One region of the Parafrankia discariae genome, then DNA from elsewhere that is predicted to be linked to it. Evidence: riboswitches for the same ligand, from Rfam matches in the RefSeq annotation. Region 1 holds a riboswitch; the other holds the start of a gene.

What was found. Region 1 has a riboswitch for S-adenosylmethionine ahead of B056_RS0100465 (aminotransferase class V-fold PLP-dependent enzyme). Riboswitches for the same ligand answer to the same signal wherever they lie in the genome.
Region 2: another riboswitch for S-adenosylmethionine. It lies ahead of thrC (threonine synthase); the one in region 1 lies ahead of B056_RS0100465 (aminotransferase class V-fold PLP-dependent enzyme).

The regions. Positions count from the first base shown of each region.
Region 1 covers NZ_KB891102.1:121,650-129,080, forward strand. Annotated here, with positions in the region: gene B056_RS0100435 (NUDIX hydrolase) at 1-221, opposite strand, end outside; gene B056_RS0100440 (MerR family transcriptional regulator) at 732-1,196, shown strand; gene B056_RS0100445 (MerR family transcriptional regulator) at 1,386-1,844, shown strand; gene B056_RS0100450 (ClpP family protease) at 2,090-2,776, shown strand; gene B056_RS0100455 (ATP-dependent Clp protease proteolytic subunit) at 2,773-3,405, shown strand; gene B056_RS45880 (helix-turn-helix domain-containing protein) at 3,499-4,266, opposite strand; gene B056_RS0100465 (aminotransferase class V-fold PLP-dependent enzyme) at 4,391-5,896, opposite strand; SAM riboswitch class IV at 6,041-6,154, opposite strand; gene recD2 (SF1B family DNA helicase RecD2) at 6,287-7,431, opposite strand, start outside.
Region 2 covers NZ_KB891285.1:552-7,982, forward strand. Annotated here, with positions in the region: gene thrC (threonine synthase) at 257-1,534, opposite strand; SAM riboswitch class I at 1,542-1,661, opposite strand; gene B056_RS0133240 (HAD family hydrolase) at 1,864-2,664, shown strand; gene B056_RS0133245 (alpha,alpha-trehalose-phosphate synthase (UDP-forming)) at 2,724-4,247, shown strand; gene otsB (trehalose-phosphatase) at 4,278-5,165, opposite strand; gene B056_RS0133255 (LytR C-terminal domain-containing protein) at 5,212-5,865, opposite strand; gene B056_RS46295 (DUF3263 domain-containing protein) at 5,875-6,489, opposite strand; gene B056_RS39855 (RNHCP domain-containing protein) at 6,699-7,136, shown strand; gene B056_RS0133270 (Glu/Leu/Phe/Val family dehydrogenase) at 7,081-7,431, opposite strand, start outside.

The sequences.
Region 1 (7,431 bases):
GACGCCCGGTGATGGATCTGCAGAACGCGGCCCTCGTCGTTCACCGCGACCGTCGAGCAGGTCACGTGGCCGGGCAGCGTCCGACGCGAGGTCAACCGGGCCGAGCCGCGGGCGGGGGCCGCCGCGGCCCGGACGAGCGGGGTCAGCCGCTCGCGGTCACCGGGATGGGCGGTCAGGTACACCGCGAGAACCCGTCCGACCGCCTCGTTGGTGATGCTCACGGCTGCCGCCTACCTCCACTCGTCGCCGACATGTCGAGTCTGACCGATCGAGCGCGCGTTCGGGCGCCGACACCAGGTGTACGTCCCCGTGCGTCATGGCGGCCACATCATCAGCGTGCGTCCGATGTCGGCAGGGCGACAATCACGGATGACCACCGGTATGCCCGGCGAGAAAGCGACTTAGCCCGACAATGAACCGGCGATCGTCTGGCAATCGACCGGTGCGGCGGCGGCGCGCTTTTCCTCGGGGGCCATCCGGTCCACCCGCACGGACACCGGGCCGTCACGATCCGCGCAAGCACGATGACCTGAAGCGGCGGGCGGGCTCTCCCCCGGCGCCGACGCCGGGGGCGGACGCCGGCCGTCAGGCCGATTTCCGCCCCGGTCTGCGACGTCGTACAGTGCTCCGTACCAATGGCACAGTCTATGCAGACGTGTTCGGGAGTCACCCCGTTCGGCCACCGGTCCGCCCCACGGCCCGCGGTTCCCGACCCTGACGTAAGGGTAGCTTTGTCGACGATACGCAGGGACGAATCCCTCCCCAGCCTGATCCGACGCAACACCCTCCAGATCGGAGAGGTGGCCGAGCGGGTGGGATTGTCGCTGCGAACGGTGCGCTACTACGAGGAGGCCGGGCTTCTCGTACCGGCCGGCCGGACGCCCGGCGGATTCCGTCTTTATAACGACGACGCCGTCAGCCGGCTGCTCGTCATCCGGAAGATGAAGCCGCTGGGTTTCACCCTGGACGAGATGCGCTCGCTGCTGGCCGTCCGCGACGAGCTGGCCGACCCGGAGCTGACGCCCGAGCGGCGGGCCGAGCTGCGCGAGCGGCTGCGGACCTGGGTCGCCCTGGCCGAGGAGAAACTGGCGACACTGCGTGAGCAGGCCGGCGTCGCCGAGGATTTCGTCGTCGGCCTGCACGGCGACGTCGAGCGGTCGCGCTCGGAGGAACGGACCGATCACCCGGAGCGGTGAACCACCCCGACACCGCGCCGGCCCGCGAGCGGACCACCACGCGCGCCGCCGCGTACGCGGACCGCCGCCCGGCCGCAATATGCTGGTCACGAACCCGCCTACGGGAGTGTCGCACCGAGATCCGCCCAGCCGGCACGGTTCCGCTCGCGCCACCATCACCTCGCCCGTGATACCGACGTAAGGGTCGAATTGTCCACGACAGGCAACATCACCTCTTCCTCAGCCCGCCGCGGCGTCTACGAGATCGGAGAGGTCGCCACCCTGGTCGCGCTCTCCCTGCGGACGGTCCGCTTCTACGAGGAAGCCGGCCTGCTCGTGGCCGTCGGGGAGAGCCCCGGCGGCTATCCGCTCTACGACGACGACGCTCTGGATCGTTTCCTTCTCATCAAGAAGATGAAACCGTTGGGTTTCACCCTCGAGGAGATGCGGGCGCTGCTCGGCCTGCGCGAGGAGATCGACCGGGAGGGCCTCGCCCACGAGCGGCGCGAGGAACTCCAGGAGCGGCTGGCGACCTGGGTCAGCCTCGCCGAGGAGAAGCTGGCGTCGCTGCAGGAGCAGGTCCGCGTCGCCGAGGACTTCATGGTCACGCTGCACGACGACACCGCCCGGGCCCGGCTGCGCTTCGACATCGATCCGGACGTCTTCTAGGCAGGGCCGTCCCGGCGATCGGCCGTCCCGGCGATCGAGCGTTCCAGGGCGCCTTTGCCAGATGGCGGGCGGCCGCCGGGCATGAGCACCTCGGATCCCCGGCGCCCGCTCCGGCGCTCTGCCGTGGGCAGATCTGCCACGGGCAGACCGGCCGTCCGACGGCCCGTTTCTCGGCGACGCTGACCTGGCCGGCCACTTCGTTCGATCCCCACACCCCGTCGGGCCGGCGGGAGGTCACGCGCACCATGAATGCCCTGTATCAGCCGCGACACAGCCGGCCACACCGCCCACGCGCCGGTACCGGCATCGACGCCGGCCAGTACGGCGAGGCCCCGGGGACGGCGGCCGGCCCGTTCGAGGACCAGGTGTTCCACCGGCTCCTCCAGAACCGGATCGTCTTCCTCGGCTCGGTGGTCGAGGACACCGTCGCCAACGCGATCTGCGCGAAGCTGCTCCTTCTCGCCAGTGACGACCCGTCCGCGGACATTCACCTGTACATCAATTCGCCGGGTGGGTCGGTCAGCGCGGGAATGGCCATCTACGACACGATGCAGTACATCGCGAACGACGTGGCGACCGTCGCGCTGGGATTCGCCGGGTCGATGGGCCAGTTCCTGCTCTCCTCCGGAGCGCCCGGAAAGCGGTTCGCACTGCCCCATTCCCGGGTGATGATGCACCAGCCGTCCGGTGGGATCGGCGGGACCGCGACCGACATCGCGATCCAGGCGGAGCAGCTCCTGTTCACCAAGCGGCTGATCCAGGAACGCATCGCCGAGCACACCGGACAGCCCGTCGAGCGGATCGAGGCGGATTCCGACCGTGACCGCTGGTTCACCGCCGAGGAGGCCCGGGACTACGGCCTGGTCGACCGGGTGATCGCTCGGGTCGACCAGGTCACCCCGGACGCGAACAGCCGGGTGGCCCTCCGATGACCCCGGCCCCGATGCCCGCGTCCGCGCGGTACGTGCTGCCGAACGTCGTCGAGCGCACCCCCCGCGGCGAATACTCGATGGACCCGTACTCGAAGCTGCTCCGTGAACGGATCATCTTCCTCGGCACGCAGATCGACGACACCTCCGCCAACGATGTGATGGCGCAGCTCCTCTTCCTGGAGGGTGAGGATCCCGACCGGGACATCTCGATCTACATCAACTCACCCGGCGGATCACTCACCGCGCTCACCGCGATCTACGACACGATCCGCTTCGTGCGGCCCGAGGTGGCCACGGTGTGCCTGGGCCAGGCCGCGTCCGCGGCGGCGATCCTGCTCGCCGCGGGCGCTCCGGGGAAGCGGGCCGCACTGCCGAACAGCCGGATCCTGATCCACCAGCCCTCGGCGCAGGGCGAGGGCCAGTCGAGCGACCTGGAGATCCAGGCCCGGGAGGTGCTGCGGCTGCGCGCGCTGATGGAGCGGATGCTCGTCGAGCACACCGGGCGGGCCGAACACGAGATCCGACGGGACGTCGAACGCGACACGATCCTCACCGCCGAGCAGGCGCGGCAGTACGGGATCGTGGACGAGGTCGTCGCCAGCCGAAAGGTCCGCCGCGTGCCGGCCTGAGCCCTCCCGGCACCGCGGGGCAGTCGGGTGGACGCCGGAGCGGAGCCACGCGGCGGGGCGATCGTCGGCGCGGAGAGCCGCGGCGGGCTCAGGTCAGCGGACGCGCTGAACATGCGCTGTCGTCCCCACCGCCCCGCGCGTCGTGGGGAGCGCGCCGACCGACTGGACGGCCCAGCACGAACGGCGGCGCACGAGAGCACCCGGGTGGGCCGGCGGACGCCCCGGACCCGGTCGGGCGGCGAGCCGGATCGTGCCCCCTCGACGGCGGTGGCCCGGAACCCGGCGGACCGCCCGGCCACGCCGGGCGACAACGAGATGGACGCTCGCCGAGGCATGCACCACACCGGCTCCGGCATCCGGGCCGCCGAGCGCCACGGAACCGAGCGTCGCGGACGGATGGACCGCCGTCACGTGCGCCGTGGCCGCGTGCGCCGTGGCCGGCGTTCCCGCGACGACATCCAGGTCGGCCGCGGCCGTCGCTACCCGGGCCCCGGGAGAGGCGGTGGGGGTGGCGGTCGTCAGCGGCAGCGGCTCGTAGCGGACCAGCTCGGCCATCACCTCGGCGAGGAGGTCGACCAGTCTGATGTTGAGCGCCCGGCAGATCGCGGCCAGTACCTCCGAGGAGGCCTCCTTGCGACCGCGTTCCACCTCCGAGAGGTAGGGCATGGAGACCTGCGCGGCCTCGGCGACGTCCCGCAACGTGCGGCCCTGCGCCTGGCGGAGCCGACGCAGCACCCCACCGATCAGCCTGCGCAGCGGCGGCGCGACCGGCTCCACAGGCGGGCCGGCGCTCTCGGGCCGGTAGCCGGCGGCCCGTGTCGGAGCGACACCGCCACCCGCGGCCACTGTTCCGGCGATCATCGTCAAGCCCGCCACCTCCCTGCGCGACAGTGCCCCGTGCGAAGCGTACGCGGGCAGCCGGGCCCGGACGACGGACATCCGCGAGTCCGCAACCATGACGAGAAACATCCACGCCCGCGCCGGCTCAGGTCCCGCAGGGGCTGGAGTACGCGGGCAGGCCGGCCCGGTCGTGCGCGTGGCCCGGCACGGGCGCACGACCGGGGGCGTCACCGGCCGCCATGTGCTCGGCGACCCAGGGCGGCAGCGCGCGACCGTCGGACGCCGGACCCCAGCTTCCGTCGCCCAGCTCGCGATACCGCCGGCGCGGCCCGCGGCCGACGAGCTCCGCCAGCCCGGCCAGCAGCCTGTCGACGTCGGCGCTCGTCGAGCCGACGCCGACACTCGCGCGGATCGCGCCATCCTCGGCACCGAGCCGCCCCAGCAGTGGATGCGCGCAGAAGCGCCCGGCGCGTACCCCGACGCCGTGCTCGGCGGAGAGGACCGCGGCGACGAACCCGGGGTCATGCCCGGCGACCGAGAAGGTGACGACCCCGACCGGCCCCGTGGCCAGTGGCCCGGCCGAGCCTCCGCCCTCGGCGGCCTCGCGACCGGCAGCCCCGTCTCCAGCGGCCCTGTCGTCCGCGGGGCCGTCATCCGTGGACCCGTCTCCGTCGGCCCACAGGGAGTGGATGGTCACCCCGTCGATCGCGCGCAGCCCGTCGACCAGGCGGCGGCGCAGCAGATCTTCGTGCTCGTGCAGGTCGCGGGCGTCGAGCGCGCCGAGCAGCCGGCAGGCGGCCGCGATCGCCGTCGCGCCGAGGAGGTTGGGGCTGCCGGCCTCGTGCCGGGCCGGGCCGTCCGCCCAGGCCACGGTGGAGCTGGTCACCTCGCGGACCGCGCCCCCGCCGGCCAGGTAGGGCGGAGCCGTCGCCAGCCAGTCCGGACGTCCGACGAGCACACCGGCGCCGAACGGCGCGTACAGCTTGTGCCCGGAGAAGGCGAGGTAGTCGATGCCCAGCGCGGCCATGTCGACCCGACGGTGCGGGACGAGCTGGGCGCCGTCCACGAAGACCCGCGCGCCGGCCGCCCGCGCCAGCCGGACGATCTCGGCGAGCGGTGGCACCTCACCGGTGACGTTCGACGCGCCGGTCACCGCGACGAGCGCGGTCGGCGCCGCGTCCAGGGCGGTGGCGAGCGCGCGCAGTGTCTCGGCCCGGGTGCGCGCGGCCGGCACCCACCGGTAGCCCGGTCGGGACCGCCACGGGAGGAGGTTCGCGTGATGCTCGAGGTCGAACACGACGACACCGCCGGAGGAACGCGCCGAGTCCAGGTCGGGCGGCTGCGCCGGGAGGCTGCGGGCCAGCAGGTTCACCGAGTCCGTGGTGTTCCGGGTGAAGATCACGACGTCGTCCGGACGGCCACCGACGAACGTGCGCACGGCGTCGCGGGCCCCCTCGTAGAGCGCGGTGCAGACCGCGGAGGAGTAGCCGGTTCCGCGGTGCACGCTCGCCGAGTACGGCAGGACGCGCTCGACGTGCTCGGCGACCCCGCGCAGGCAGGGCGCGCTGGCGGCCTGGTCGAGGTTGGCGTACGGAACCTCGCGCCCGTCGGCGAGCGGAACGGGGACGCCGGCCCCGACCACGTCGAGCAACGCGCCGACGGCGAGCTCCGCCCGATCAACGCCCGACGATGTCGTGGCAGACGGAGTCGCGGCAGACAGAGTCGTGGCAGACGGAGTCGCGGCACGCGAAAAGGACACGGCGAAGCCTCCTTGGGCCCCGGTGGACCCAGAGGGGGTCCGCACTTGCCGACGGCGGGTTCGCCGCGGGCCTGGTCACACCCGGGGCACCCCACCGCGGAGGAGGGTTGCCGGCCAGCAAGCCGGGGCTTGACGCTGGCGCTCAGGACCTGGCGAAGACTGTAGCAGCCCGTGCCGGACGGACGCCGCAGAGACACCGAGAGCGGGCCGAAAGACCCGGAGCAACCGGCAGACCGAAGGCCCGGACCACCGACCCCCGGCTGCCGACCGCTGGCCGGCGAGCTATCCGGAACGCCCGGCGGACCGCAGGCGGTGCGCGAGCGCGGTGTGCCGCTGGCCGTGGCCGGCCGAGCGGACCGCCTGCCCGACGGCCCGGCGCGAGCCGACGAGGACCACCAGCCTCTTCGCCCGCGTCACCGCCGTGTAGAGCAGGTTGCGCTGCAGCATCATCCACGCGCTGGTCGTCAGCGGGATGACCACGGCCGGGTACTCGCTGCCCTGCGAGCGGTGGATCGTCACCGCGTAGGCGTGGGTCAGCTCGTCGAGCTCGGTGAACTCGTAGTCGACGTCCTCGTCCTCGTCGGTGCGCACGGTCAGGGTCTGGTTGTCGTTGTCGAGCGCGGTGACGACCCCGAGCGTCCCGTTGAACACCCCGTTCGCGCCCTTGTCGTAGTTGTTGCGCACCTGGGTGACCTTGTCGCCGACCCGGAACACCCGGCCGCCGAAGCGGCGCTCGGGGCGGTCCTGCCGGCTCGGCGTGAGCGCCTCCTGCAGCGCGATGTTGAGCGCCCCGGCGCCGGCCGGGCCGCGGTGCATCGGCGCGAGCACCTGGATGTCGCGCCGCGGGTCGAGGCCGAACTTCGCCGGGATCCGCCGTGCCACCACGTCCGCGGTGAGCCGGGCGGCGTCCTCGGCCTCCTCGGCGGCGAAGAGGAAGAAGTCGTCCAGGCCGCGCACCAGCGGATGGTCGCCGCGGTTGATGCGGTGCGCGTTGGTCACCACGCCCGACTCGCTGGCCTGACGGAACACCTGGGTCAGCCGCACGTGCGGGATCGGCGTGCCGGTGGCGAGCAGGTCGCGCAGCACCTGCCCGGCGCCGACGGAGGGGAGCTGGTCGACGTCGCCGACCAGCAGCAGGTGCCCGCCCGGCGGGACGGCCTTGACCAGCTTGTTCATCAGCAGCAGGTCGACCATGGACGCCTCGTCCACCACGACGAGGTCGGCGTCGAGCGGGCGGTCCCGGTCGAAGGCGGCGTCGCCGCCGGGGCGCAGCTCCAGCAGCCGGTGCACGGTGGACGCCTCGTGGCCGGTGAGCTCGGCGAGCCGCTTGGCGGCCCGGCCGGTCGGGGCGGTGAGGACGACCTTCGCCCGCCGGGCGCGGGCCAGCTCGACCACCGAGCGCACCGTGAAGCTCTTCCCGCAGCCGG
Region 2 (7,431 bases), on a different contig from region 1:
GCGACAGTCCCGAAAAATCCGTGTGGCCGCAGGCGGAACCGGTGCCGAACAACGCCATCCGGACCAGCCGCGCACAACCCCGACCAGCTCCCGCGGACCGACACCGAACCGGCCCACCACCGGGCTCGGTGATGGGCCGGGCTGGCGCTGGACCCGGGTCCGCACACGTTGTGTCCGCCACCGGTCCTACTGGGGAGGACGGCTCAACTGAGGAGGGCGGCTCAAGGGAAGGGAAGAGAAGGTACGGCGAGGGAGGTCAGTCGTCGCCGAGGCCGGCGGCCTCGAACGCGGACAGCGAGGGCGGGATCGTGGCGGTGGGGCCACCCGTGGCGACCAGGGGGTCGAGGGTCTTCAGCCCGTCGCCGGTGTTGTAGATGACCGTCTCGACATCCGGGTCGAGCAGGCCCTCGTTCAGCAGGCGGCGCAGGCAGGCGACGGTGACGCCGCCGGCGGTCTCCCCGAAGATCCCCTCGGTGCGGGCCAGCAGGCGGATGCCGTCCACGATCTCGTCGTCGGTGACGTCGGTGATGGCACCGCCGGTGCGGCGGGCGACGTCGAGGGCGTAGGGGCCGTCCGCCGGGTTGCCGATCGACAGCGACTTGGCGATCGTCGACGGCTTCACCGGGGCGACCGTGTCGGCGCCGCGGGCGTAGGCCGCCGCCACCGGGTTGCAGCCGGCGGCCTGGGCACCGAAGACCTTGTACGGGGTGGGCTCGACGAGCCCGAGGCGGCCGAGCTCACCGAACGCCTTGTCGATCTTGGTGAGCAGGGAGCCGGAGGCGATCGGCACCACGACCTGGCCCGGGATGCGCCAGCCGAGCTGCTCGGCGACCTCGTAGCCCAGGGTCTTCGAGCCCTCCGCGTAGAACGGCCGGACGTTGACGTTGACGAACGCCCATTCGTACTCGCCGGCCAGTTCGCTGCACAGCCGGTTGACGTCGTCGTAGTTGCCCTTGATCGCGACCAGGGTGCCGCCGTACACGGCCGTCGACACGGTCTTGCCGGCCTCCAGGTCGTGCGGGACGAGCACGACCGAGCGCAGGCCGGCGGACGCGGCGTGCGCGGCGACGGACTGGGCGAGGTTCCCGGTGGACGCGCAGGCGACGGTGTGGAAGCCGAGCTCGCGGGCGGCGGTGAGGGCCACCGAGACGACCCGGTCCTTGAAGGAGTGGGTCGGGTTCGCGCTGTCGTCCTTGACCCACAGGGTGCGCAGGCCGAGCTCGGCGGCCAGGCGCGGGGCGGGTCGCAGCGGGGTCCAGCCGGCGTCCAGCGAGACCCGCCGCTCGGCGACGTGCCCGGCGGGCAGCAGGCCGACGTACCGCCACAGGTTGGACGGACCGGCCTCGATCGACGCCCTGGTGACCTTGCGCAGCCGGTCCTCGTCGTAGGAGATCTCGAGTGGGGCGAAACACTCGATACAGACGTGGGTGGGCGACAGTGGGTACGACGCACCGCAGTGGCGACAGGACAGCGACACGGCGGGGTTGGCGGCGTCCGGGCTCGGGAGAGTGGCGCGCTCGGGCGCGAGAGTCATGCGAAACTCCTCATCTTCCCCGGGAGCCGGCTGCGTCCCGGGACGGAATTAGCACCTGCCGCGCATGGATGCGTCGGTGGTTGCCGGGGCTTCGCTGGGCCGTTCCCTCTGCCCCTCTGGATGAGCCAGATGAAGTTGTCTGTCCGTACTGTAGACCGCGTGCGGACAGGCGTGCACCGGAGTTCCAGTGGTTTGCCGTGTGCCACAGGTGCTTCGATGACACGTCCTGAGGTGGGTCGCGGCCGGGCAGCGGGGCCGTGTGCCCCCGCCACCTGGGCCGCTGGCCGCCGGCCGCGATCTCGCCGGACCGACACCAGGGAGCCCGAAGCGTGAGCGTTCGCGTGGTCTACACCGATCTCGACGGAACGATGGTGGGCCCGCGGGGCTGCTTCTTCCGGGCCGAGGGCGGCGACACCACCCTTGACCCCGCCCGCGCCCTCGTCGACCTGCACGACGCGGGCATCGCGCTGGTGCTGGTCTCCGGGCGGACGAGGCCGCAGCTCGTGGAGGCCGCCGGGATCTTCGGCGCCGACGGGTTCATCGGCGAGCTGGGCGCGATCGTCGGCTGGAACACCGGGCTCGACAGCGAGATCCTGCGCGGGGCGATGCCCGACTCGTTCGAGCGGGTGCCGGAGAGCCTGCTCGACGAACTGGTCAAGCTGCACCCCGGTCGCCTGGAGCTGCACACCCCCTGGCACACCGGCCGCGAGGTGGACGTCATGCTGCGTGGCCGGATCGACGTCGCCGAGGTGGACGGCTGGCTGGCCGAGTCCGGTTTCGGCTGGCTGAGCATGCGCGACAACGGGCTCATCTCACCGGCGCACATGCCCGGTCTCGGGGTGCACCCGCACGTGTACCACCTGGTGCCGGACGGCGTCAGCAAGGGCGACGCCGTCGCGCACGACCTGCGGCGGCGCGGGGTGGACCCGGCCGAGGCGATCGCCATCGGCGACTCCGCGAGCGACCTCGCGATGGCCCCCTCGGTGGGGCGGATGCACCTGGTGGCCAACGCGGTACGCCACCCGGACATCGCCGCGCTGCTCCCGGCCTACGACAACGTGGTGGTCGAGGACGGCCCGCTCGGCGCGGGCTGGGCCACCGCGGTACGCAGCGCACTCGCCACCGACTGACCGCGCGGGTGGCGCCCCGACAGGGCACCCGATGGCCTACGCTCCGCTGTGTGCGTCACATGCCGGGCATCGCGGAGTTCACGGCGCCCGGGAGCGAGTACCCGGCCCAGGCCGATCTGCTGATCGCGTCGAACCGGGGGCCGGTGTCGTTCGTCGCCGGCGACGACGGTCGTCTGCATCCCCGGCGTGGCGGCGGCGGTCTGGTCAGCGGCCTGGCCCAGGTCGTGCAGGACGCGCCCGAGGACGGTCGGGAGATCGTCTGGGTCTGCGCGGCCCTGAGCGACGCCGACCGGCGGGCCGCCCGCTCCGCGCCGGGCGGCCGCATCGACCGCAGCGGCTACGACACCGGCGGCGCCTCGGTGCGGATGCTCGACCTCGACCGGGTGCTGTTCGACCGTGCCTACAACGCCGTCGCCAACCGGACGCTCTGGTTCGTCCTGCACCTGCTGCACGCCCCGGCGACGGAACCGAGTTTCGGGGCGTCCTTCCGCGAGGACTGGGCCGCCTACGAGGCCTACAACGCGGCGTTCGCGGACGCGCTGGCCGAGCTGGCCGCGCCGGGGGCGTGCGTGCTCGTGCAGGACTACCACCTGACGCTGGTCCCCGCCCGGCTGCGCCAGATGCGACCGGACCTGCGGATAGCCCATTTCAGCCACACGCCGTGGTGCCCGCCGGAGTACTTCCGGATGCTGCCCGACGACGTGTCCGCGGCGATCCTGCACGGCATGCTCGGGGCGGACCGGCTCGGCTTCCTCGCCCCGGCCTGGTCGGCGGCCTTCCGGGACTGCTGCGCCGAGATCCTCGACGCCGAGGTGGTGGGCGACTCCGTCACCGCCGGCGGGCGCACCGTGCGCACCAGCCTGTACCCCCTCGGGGTGGACGCCCCCGAGCTGCGGGACCGCGCGGCCCGCCCCGACGTGCGCGCCCGCGCGGCCGAGCTGCGCGAGCTGGCCGGGGGCTGCCGCCTGGTGGTCCGGGTGGACCGCACCGAGCTGTCCAAGAACATCGTCCGTGGCCTGGACGCCTACCGCGAGCTGCTCCGCTCGCACCCGGAGTGGCACGGCCGGGTCATGCACCTGGTCTGTGCCTACCCGTCCCGCCATGACCTGCCCGAGTACCGCGAGTACACGGCGGCCGTCCAGCGTCTCGCCGCCGAGATCGAGGACGAGTTCGGGACGGACACCTGGCTGCCGGTACACCTGGAGATCAACGACGACTTCCCGCGCTCGCTGGCCGCCATGACGCTCGCCGACGTCCTGGTGGTGAACCCGATCCGGGACGGGATGAACCTGGTCGCCAAGGAGGGGATGGTGGTCTCGGCCGACGGCGGGGTCCTCGTGCTGTCCCGGGAGGCCGGGGCGTGCTCGCAGATGGCCGCCGACGCGGTCGTGGTGAACCCGTTCGACGTGACGGCCACCGCGGAGGCGATGCACACCGCACTGGTCATGCCGGCGGCCGAGCGGCGCGCCCGGGCCCGGCGGCTGGCCGCCGTCGCCGGTGAGCTGCCGCCGCGGGCCTGGTTCCAGGCGCAGCTGGACGAGATCCGCGGCCACGCGCCGGCGGAACCGGAGCACGCCGGCTGATCCGGTTCCTCGCGCCGGGGCGGTTCCCAGTCAGGCGCCGAGGCGGTCGGCCAGCACCTCCAGCAGGGTGACCATGCCGGTCGGGCCGCCGACGACCAGGTCCGCCCGCGCGCGCAGCACGTCGGGCACCTCCGGGCTGTCGCTGCACACGGTGATCGCGCCCAGCCCGCCGGCCCGCAGCTCGTCGACCGCCTCGAAGGCGGGGAGATCCCCGTAGTCGTCGCCGGCGACCAGGACGGACCGGGCCGCCCGCTCGGCGACGAGCCCGCGCAGGGCCCGGCCCTTGTCGTGACCGGGCGGACGCAGCTCCAGGACCCGCTTGCCCGGCGCCGCCTCCAGCCCGTACTCCTCGGCGAGCCTGGTCAGCGCCGGGGTGAGCGCCGCCAGCGCGGCGTCGGGGTCCGCGGTCCGCCGTACGTGGACGACCAGCGCGTGCCGTTTGTCCTCGACGGACGTCCCGGCCGGGGCGTCGCGCAGCGCGTCCGGCAGGGCCGAGCGCAGCGCCTCCACCCCGGGCAGCGGTTCCGGGGCGGTGGTCTGCCGGGTCTCGGCGTCCCATCGCTGCAACCCGTACTGGCCGAGGACGAGCAGGCGCCCGAGATCGGCGAACCGCTCCGCCCCGGTGAGCTCGAGGACGGCGTCCACCGGCCGGCCGGTGATGATCGCGACGGTGCCGACACACCGGGAGATCCGCCCCAGCGCGGCCATCGCGCCGGGCGCGGGTACCGCGTCGGAGGGCCGGGAGACGATCGGGGCGAGGGTGCCGTCGTAGTCGAGGGCGACGAGCGCCTTGCCCGGCGTCGTCAGCAGGGCGGCCAGGCCGGCGCCGCCGGCCAGGGTGCGCGGGGCGGGGGCGGGCTCGGCGGTGGCGCGGGCACCCGCGGGAGCGGGCGGCGAGGGCGCGGAGGAGTCGGTCACGGTCCCTTCCCGTCACGTGTGAGGGCTGGTGGCTGGTGGGCCGTTGTCACGGTTGGTCGTCGGTCGGGAAGTCCCGGGTGACGACCAGGATCAGGGTGTCGGTCTCGATGATCCTCGTTTCCGCCCGGGGCACCATCCGCCCGACGCCGGGAACCGTCTCGAGCAGGGTGCGCGCGGCGTCGGCGTCCTCGGGATCGTAGAAGACGGTGGAAACCGGCACGTTGTACTGGCTCAGGTAGTTGCCGACCCGTTCGACCCGGAAGCCGGCCGCCTCCACCCGGTCGGCGGCGCTGTCCGCGAGGCCCGCGATCCGGGAGTTGTTCAGCACGACCACGGGCGCGAAGACCTTCGGCGCCCCGGTGCCCGGGGGCGCGGGCGGCTGCGCCGGGGCGGACTGCGGCGTCGGCGACGGCCGCGGGGCGGGCGTCGGGCTGGGCGACCGGCTCGGGGTCGCCCGCTCCGAGGGCGTCGGGCTGGCGGAGTCCTCGGGGCGGTCGGCACCCGGGGTGGGCCCGCCCGAGGGGGCGGCGGGCCCACCGGCCACCGCCGGGGCGGCGCCGTCGGAGTCGCCGGAACCGTTGAGCAGGTTCACCAGCAGAATTCCGGCCAGTACGGCCAGCACGGCCACTCCGGCGGCGCCCGCCATGCGCAGGCGGTCACCACCGGGGTGCCGGGAGAAGTCGTGGGAGCCTCTGGGCACGGGCTCTCCTCAGGCGTCGTCGGAACCGTCGTCGCCGGGCTCGCCGGCGTCGTCCACCTGACCGGAGCGGGCGCGCCGGCGTTGCTCGCGCAGCCGGCGCAGCCGGCGGACGAGCATCGGGTCGGCGGCCAGCGCGGCCGGCGAGTCGATCAGAACGTTCAGGATCTGGTAGTAGCGGGTTGACGACAGGCCGAACTCCGCCCGGATGGCGGCCTCCTTGGCACCGGGGTAGCGCCACCACTGACTCTCGAAGGCGAGAACCCGGGCCTCCCGTTCGGTCAGCCCGTTGCCACCGCGACCGTTGCCACCATGTTCGTGGCCACCGTGCTCGCCGCCACCGTGCTCGCCGCCGCCACGCCCGTTCTCCGCGCGCCCGTTCCCGCCGGAGCCGCCCGCCCCGCCGCCGGTCGCGCTCCCGCCCGCCGCCCGGTTGGGACCGGACCCGCCCGGCCCGGAACCCGCGGGCCCACGGCCGGTGGGCCTGGAGCCGGTGGGCCCGGAACCGGTGGGCCTGGAGCCGGTGGGCCTGGTGCCGGTGGGCGCGGAGGCGCTCCGCCCCGGGCGTGGCGGCGAGGCCGGGGCCGGGACACTTCGGCGCCGGGCCTCGGCAGGGGCGGCGTCCACGCTGGGACCTCCTTGTGGGCCGCCTCGCTACGGAGGCGCTCGAGCGGGCGACACGCACCACGGTCGCGTGGTCGCCGCCCACTATTTCACCCTGTGGGTCCGACATCCCCGTTCGTTCCCCTGGCGCGTCGGTCACGCCGCCCCCGTGTGGAGCCGCCCGGGGGCGCGGGGCCGTCCGGACCGGGCGTGCCCTGCCCTACCGTTGAACGGTGCAACCGCCTGAGGACGGGCCCGGCGCCACCCGGGGCGCCGACGACGGCCGCCGGTTCGCCCGGACGCCGGAGGACTTCGCGTGCCTGGTGTGCGGCGCCACCGTGCGCGGCGACGGGTACACGAACCACTGTCCCGCCTGCCTCTGGTCGCGGCACGTCGACGTCAACCCCGGCGACCGGGCGGCGCCGTGCCGCGGGCTGATGCGTCCCATCGGGGTCGAGATGCGCGCCCGCGACACCGTCCTGACCCACCGCTGCGAGAGCTGCGGGCACCTGCGGCGCAACCGGACCTCGCCCGCCGACGCCGAGTCGGCGCTGTTCGCGCTGGCCGCCCGGGTCGCGGACGAGGTGTCCCTGCGCGGCCCGGGCGGCGCCGGTCTCAGGGATACAGACCGCGGGTCCGGTGCGCCTCGGCGACGCGGGCGACCCCGATGATGTGCGCGGCCGTCCGCAGGCTGACCCGCCGTTCGCGGGCCAGCGCCGACACCTCCTGGTAGGAGCGCTGCATGAGGGCACGCAGCCGGTCGTTGACCTGGTCCTCGGTCCAGAAGTACGCCTGGATGTCCTGCACCCACTCGAAGTAGGAGACGGCGACCCCGCCGCCGTTGGCGAGGATGTCGGGGACGATCACCGTCCCGTTGCCCGCCAGCACACGGTCCGCCTCGGCGGTGACCGGCCCGTTCGCGCCCTCGACGATCAGCGGCGCCTTCACCCGGTCCGCGTTGCCGGT